DNA from 2 places in the Streptomyces sp. AC627_RSS907 genome. Region 2 is predicted to be linked to the other one. Evidence: riboswitches for the same ligand, from Rfam matches in the RefSeq annotation. Region 2 holds a riboswitch; the other holds the start of a gene.

Region 1 (3,400 bases), on a different contig from region 2:
CTCGCGCGGTGACGGTGTCGAAGTAGGAGCCGTGCACGATCTCCACGCCGCCGGCGGCGAGGCCCGCGGCAGTGATCGTCGCGTAGCGGTGCGTGCGCCGCGCGATGGCCCGCAGCCCCTCGGGCCCGTGGTACACGGCGTACATGCCGGCCATGACGGCCAGCAGCACCTGCGCGGTGCAGATGTTGCTGGTGGCCTTCTCCCGGCGGATGTGCTGCTCACGGGTCTGCAGGGCGAGGCGGTAGGCCTTGTTGCCGTCGGCGTCCACGGAGACGCCCACCAGGCGGCCGGGCAGGCTGCGCGCGAACTTCTCGTGCACGGCCATGTAGCCGGCGTGCGGGCCGCCGAAGCCCATCGGCACGCCGAAGCGCTGGGTCGTGCCGACCGCGATGTCCGCGCCCAGCTCGCCGGGCGGCGTCAGCAGGGTGAGGGCGAGCAGGTCGGCGGCGACGGTGACCAGCGCGCCGAGCTCGTGCGCCCGCTCGACGACCGGCTTGATGTCGCGAACGGCACCGGAGGCGCCCGGGTACTGGATGAGGACGCCGTTGATCTCCCGATCGGCGACCTCGGCCGGGATGCCCTCGGTGAGGTCGGCGACGACGACCTCGACGCCGGTCGGCTCGGCACGGGTCTGGAGCACGGCGATGGTCTGCGGCAGCGCGTCCGCGTCGACCAGGAAGAGGCCCTTCTTGTTCTTGCCCATGCGCCGGGACAGGGCCATCGCCTCGGCGGCGGCGGTGCCCTCGTCGAGCAGCGAGGCACCGGAGGTGGGCAGGCCGGTGAGCTCGGCCACCATGGTCTGGAAGTTCAGCAGGGCCTCGAGGCGCCCCTGGGAGATCTCCGGCTGGTACGGCGTGTACGCCGTGTACCAGGCCGGGTTCTCCATGACGTTGCGCAGGATGACCGGCGGGGTGAAGGTGCCGTAGTAGCCGAGGCCGATCATGGAGTCGAGGACCTGGTTGCGGTCGGCGAGGGAGCGCAGCTCGGCCAGGACCTCGGCCTCGGACCGCGCGCCCGGCAGGTCGAGAGCGTCGGCGTTCTTGATCACATCGGGCACCGCGGCGGCCGTCAGCTCGTCGAGCGAACCGTAGCCGACCTGCGCGAGCATCTTGGCCCGGGCCTCGGGGTCGGGGCCGATGTGGCGCTGCTCGAAGGGGGTTGCCTGTTCGAGCTCGGAGAGCGGCGTGCGATGGGCGGTCATTGCGGAGGCCTCCTGGTCTGACGCGACCTTCGAGGGGCACCACGGCGCGGGTACCCGGACGGCCTCCCCCTCTGTCATCTCGACCTGAGAGCTTCACCGGGCCGCCCGAGAGCTGCCGGCTTTCACCGTCGGTGAGAGCGGAAGCCGTCGACACCCGCCCTGCTTTCCAGAGTGACCTCGTCCGTGCGGTACGTGGGCCTGAGAGATTCCGGGGAGGATTTGCTCCTTCGGCGCCTCCGATGCTGTCTGGAGGACTCTCCCGCACGGGGTCAGCAGCCGTTTGTCAGCCTACCAGCGAGGCCGCCGCACGACGCTCGAGTGGCCGAGCGACCATATCTGCTCTTTTGTAGTACTTACGGATGATTCGGCGGCTGGTGTGCGACCCCAGTGCGACCAAGTGGAGGGCCCGTGCGTACTGACATCGACCCGCGCAATCTGATCGGCCGCAAGGCGTTCGACCGCAACGGCACCCGGATCGGCACCGTCGACGAGGTCTATCTCGACGACGCCACCGGCGTCCCCGAGTGGGCGGCCATACGCACCGGCCTCTTCAGCAGGGACGCCTTCGTGCCCCTGGAACCCAGCGAGCTGGTCGACGGAACCCTGCGCGTGCCCTTCGACCGGTCCCTGATCAAGGAGGCCCCCGACTTCGGCGTCGGCCGCCACCTCTCGCCGGAACAGGAACTCCAGCTCTACCACCACTACGGCCTCGACGTCGCCGCCCCTCCCCCGCTCCCCGACCGCGACTTCGGCAAGCTTGCGGGCAAGGGTCCCGAGGAGGGCTGACCCGCCCTCCGCCGGAGGGCCCCTCAACCGGGCGCCGGGTGCACCGAGCCCGCGGGGCCGCCCACCTCCGCGTCGGCAGCAGGTCGCGCCTCCCCGGTCGTGTCTCCCGCGTCCTCGGGTCTTCGTGCGACGGGCCGGACCAACGGGAGCGGGTCCGCCGGCGACAGGTCCGGGTCGTCCACCGGAAAGGTCCGCACCCGGCCCCTTGGCGAGTACGGCGTCTCGAACCGCACGGTGACCCGCCCCAGCCCGCTGCCCTGCACCCACCCGTGGCCGTACTCCGCGTGCCGCACGTCGTGCCCCGGCGGCCACCGGCGCTCGGCGGGCGCCGGAGGGTGCGCCTCGGCGGCCCCGGCGTCGGGCTCCTCGGCGTCTTCGCCGGCCCGGTCCCCGGCCGCCTGCGCGAACAGGTCCTCCTGCGTGTAGTCGGCGAGCCCGCTGACGCCGACCCCGAGCAGCCGCACGCCGCCCGTGGTGTCCACCGAGTCCAGCAGCCGGGCCGCCGCCTCCCGTACCACCGCCGGATCGTCCGTGGGCCCCCGCAGCGTCTCGGAGCGCGTCAGCGTGGAGAAGTCGTACCGCCGCACCTTGAGCACGATGGTCCGCCCGGACAGCCCGGACCCGCGCAGCCGTCGTACGCACCGGTCGGCCAGCCGCCGCACCTCCGAGCCGACCCGCACCCGGTCGTGGATGTCCACGTCGTACGTGTCCTCGACCGACACCGACTTGGTCTCCCGCTCCGCCACCACGGGCCGCTCGTCACGGGCCAGGGCCATGGCGTACAGGGCGTGCCCGTGCGCCTTGCCCAGGAGCCGTACGAGCTCGTCCTCGCCGGCCTCGGCGAGCTCGCCGACCGTGGTGATCCCGGCCCGCCGCAGGTGGTCACCCGTCGCCGGTCCCACACCGGGCAGCGTCCGGACGGACATCGGCTGCAGCATGGCCCGCTCCGTCCCCGGCCTGATCAGGACCAGCCCGTCGGGCTTGGCCTCCTCCGAGGCGATCTTGGCGAGCATCTTCGAGGCGGCCAGCCCCACCGATCCGGTCAGGCCGGTGACGGCCCTGATGTCGGTGCGCAGCTTCTCCCCGGCCAGCCGGGCCGCCTCCGCGTCGGCGGCCGCCCCGCCGGCCTCCAGGTCCACGAAGGCCTCGTCCAGGCTCAGCGGCTCCACCAGCGGCGACAGCGCGCGCAGCAGCCGCATCACCTGCTCGCTGATCGACCGGTAGAACTCGAAACGCGGGACGAGGTACGCCGCGTGGGGGGCGAGCCGCCGGGCCTGGCCCATGGGCATCGCCGAGTGGACACCGAAGACCCGCGCCTCGTACGAGGCGGTGGCGACCACCCCGCGCGGCCCGAGGCCGCCCACGACCACGGCCTTTCCGCGCAGGCTCGGCTTGGACGCCTGCTCCACCGAG
Region 2 (3,400 bases):
CGGCTCCTCGCTCACCCGTACCTTGAACAGCCAGCCGCCCTCGAAGGGCGCGGAGTTCACCAGCGACGGGTCGTTGACGACGTCCTCGTTGACCTCGGTGACCTCGCCGGAGACGGGGGAGTACAGGTCGGAGACCGACTTGGTCGACTCCAGTTCGCCGCAGGTCTCGCCCGCGGACACGGTGGCACCGACCTCGGGGAGCTGGACGAAGACGACGTCACCGAGCGCGTTCGCCGCGTGCTCCGTGATGCCGACCGTCGAGACGCCGTCCTCGGCGTCCGACAGCCACTCGTGCTCCTTGCTGTAGCGCAGCTGCTGGGGGTTGCTCATGGCCTGGATTCTCCTGTACGCGCGGGAGTGCTGGTGAACGGGGGAGTGCTGTAACCGCTGGTGAGCAGCGAGGACGGGCGGAACGGCAAGGGCTCCGCGACGCCCGGTGCCTACTTCTGGCGCTTGTAGAAGGGCAGCGCCACGACCTCGTACGGCTCGTGGGTGCCCCGGATGTCCACGCCGACCCCCGGCGTGCCCACGGCCGCGTGCGCCGCGTCGACGTACGCCATGGCGATCGGCCTGCCCAGCGTCGGGGACGGCGCGCCGGAGGTGACCTCGCCGACCACCTCGCCGCCGGCGACGACCGCGTACCCGGCGCGCGGGACCCGGCGGCCCTCGGCGACCAGGCCGACCAGGACGCGGGGAGGCGTGGCGGCGGCGCGCTCGGCGGCCTCGGCCAGCGCGGCGCGCCCCACGAAGTCGCCCTCCTTCTCGAACTTCACCACCCGGCCGAGCCCGGCGTCGAAGGGCGTCAGCTCCGTCGTCAGCTCGTGCCCGTACAGCGGCATGCCCGCCTCCAGGCGGAGCGTGTCCCGGCAGGACAGACCGCACGGGACCAGCCCGACGCCCTCGCCCGCCTCGGTCAGCGCCCGCCACAGCTCCACGGCGTGCTCGGGCCGCACGAACAGCTCGAAGCCGTCCTCGCCGGTGTAGCCGGTGCGCGCGATGAGCGCCGGGACGCCCGCGACCGTGCCGGGCAGGCCGGCGTAGTACTTCAGGCCGTCCAGGTCGGCGTCGGTGAGGCTCTTGAGGATCCCGGGGGACTCGGGGCCCTGCACGGCGAGCAGCGCGTAGGCGTCGCGGTCGTCGCGGACCTCGGCGTCGAAGCCGGCGGCGCGCTCGGTCAGCGCGTCCAGCACCACCTGGGCGTTGGAGGCGTTGGCGACGACCATGTAGTCGGTCTCGCCCAGCCGGTAGACGATCAGGTCGTCCAGGATGCCGCCGTCCTCGCGGCAGATCATGGTGTAGCGGGCCCGGCCCGGCTTCACGCTCCCGATGTTGCCGACCAGCGCGTGGTCGAGGAGGGCCGCGGCCTGCGGGCCGGTGACCGTGATCTCACCCATGTGCGAGAGGTCGAAGAGACCGGCCCGGGTGCGCACGGCGACGTGCTCGTCGCGCTCGGAGCCGTAGCGCAGGGGCATGTCCCAGCCGGCGAAGTCGGTCATCGTCGCGCCCAGCGCGCGGTGCGTGGCATCCAGCGCGGTACGGCGGAGTTCTGTACTGCTCATCGGTCGGTCGTCTCCCAGGGACAGGACGGGCGAGGTCGATCCTCCCCATCTGTCATCGGAACCTGAGAGGTTCGCCGTGACCACCGGAGCGCGGCGATCAGGACTTGCACCTTGGGTGGGGCAGCCGTCGAGCGGCGGCCCGCTTTTCAGATGTGCCTCGCCCGCGCGGTAACGGGGCCTGAGAGATTCAAGGGAGGGACTTGCTCCTTCGGCGCCCCGACGACAGCCGGGGACTCTCCCGCGCGGATTCAAACGGCCGGTATGCAGTTGGCGCCGCCACAGTAGCACCGCCGTTGTGACCGGCCTGTGGCACGAAGCGCACCAAAACGCGAGACCCGCGTATTACCTTCTCTTTACACTCGACGGGGATGGGAACTCGTGAACCGCCCCAGGGGAGGACGATCACGGTGAACAGGACCACGGCGTACGCCACCACCTCGGGTCTCGCGCTGCCGAAGCAGCCCGTGGTCCCGGCACCGGAAGCATGCGCCGCACCGACCGCATCCGTCGTCCGCGACCTGCGGGGCCGGGACGGCCGCAGCCCGCACGCCCTGCTCTTCGGCCCCCGCGACCTGGTGGTGATCACCGGCCTGCCCGGCAGCGGGAAGTCCACCCTGATGGAGCGGACCGTCCGCGGCCGACGCATCGACTCCCAGGACACCCGCGACCGCTGGGACCGCCGCATGCCGCGCTTCCTGCCGTACGCCCTGTACCGCCCCCTCGTCCGCATCGCCCACTACGCCGGACTGCGCCGCGCCCTGCGCTCCGGCGAGGGCGTCGTCGTACACGACTGCGGCACCCAGACGTGGGTGCGCCGCTGGCTGGCCCGCGAGGCCCGCCGCCGCGAGGCCACCCTGCACCTGCTGCTGCTCGACGTCGACCCCGGCGAGGCCCTGGCCGGCCAGCGCGAGCGCGGCCGGGGCGTCTCCCGGTACGCGTTCCTGCGGCACCGCACGGCCAACGCCCGCCTGCTGCGCTCCGTCACCGAGGGCACGCTGCCCGGCGGCTGCGCCTCGGCGGTCATCCTGGACCGGGTGGCGGCGGACACGCTGCGCCGGATCGCCTTCACGGGGTGACGGACCGTAGGGCCGCGGGGCCGAACGGGTTAGCCTTTCCAGCCACAGCAGTGGTACCAGTCAGGCGGTAGGCAGATGGACTTCCCGGCACAGGCGCACCCCCACCCGCACGGCGGATGGCCCGGCAACGAGCTGGAGGAGGTGCTGTCCGCCTCCCTCGGCGTGCCGGGCGCCGGTGGCCGGATCGTCGAGGTGCTCGGCCGCAGCTTCCTGTGGATACCGCTGCCGAACGGCGGCGGCCCGCACAGCGGCCCCCTCGACCTGCCCTCCCTGGAGATCGACGGCCAGGCCTACGTGCCGGTGTTCAGCTCCGAGGAACAGCTCCGCCAGGTCACCGGCCCCCACATGGCGTACACCATCGCCCCCGCCGCGGAGTTCGCCCGCGGCCTGCCCCCGCAGGTCGGCATCGCCGTGAACCCGGACGGCGTGGTCGGCATCCCGCTGCCGCCGCCGGCCGTCGCCGAGCTGTGCCGGGCCGGCCGCACCCCGCTGGACGGGCCCGCGTCCGGCGGCCGGGTCCGCCTCTTCGAGCCGGACTGGCGGGACGACCCGGTGGACTTCCTGGCCGCGGCCTCCGCCGAGTTCGCCGCCATCGGCGTGGTCCGCACCGCCCGTCGCTGCCTCGCCGCCGTGGAGACCGCCGATCCGGCCCTGTTCGTCGGCGTCGAACTCGCCCACTGGGAAGCCGACGCCCGCGCCCTCCCGCTGGACGCCCTGGGCCGAGCGCTCGCCAAGGCCCCCCTGAAGTGCCAGGTCAACCTGGTC

What was found. A riboswitch is a leader RNA that binds a small molecule or an ion and turns the genes downstream of it on or off. The one in region 2 is predicted to bind glycine.
Region 1: it holds a riboswitch for glycine, as region 2 does, so the genes downstream of both, gcvP (aminomethyl-transferring glycine dehydrogenase) here and gcvT (glycine cleavage system aminomethyltransferase GcvT) in region 2, are expected to answer to the same signal.

Annotation. Positions count from the first base shown of each region.
Region 1 covers NZ_JAGMUE010000098.1:9,072-12,471, reverse strand. The annotation lists gene gcvP (aminomethyl-transferring glycine dehydrogenase) at 1-1,201, opposite strand, end outside; glycine riboswitch at 1,378-1,473, opposite strand; gene KUM32_RS21595 (PRC-barrel domain-containing protein) at 1,610-1,987, shown strand; partial or broken gene KUM32_RS21590 (DNA polymerase IV) at 1,903-3,400, opposite strand, start outside.
Region 2 covers NZ_JAGMUE010000106.1:6,630-10,029, forward strand. The annotation lists gene gcvH (glycine cleavage system protein GcvH) at 1-330, opposite strand, end outside; gene gcvT (glycine cleavage system aminomethyltransferase GcvT) at 441-1,559, opposite strand; glycine riboswitch at 1,716-1,810, opposite strand; gene KUM32_RS23320 (AAA family ATPase) at 1,967-2,635, shown strand; gene KUM32_RS23325 (enhanced serine sensitivity protein SseB) at 2,711-3,400, shown strand, end outside.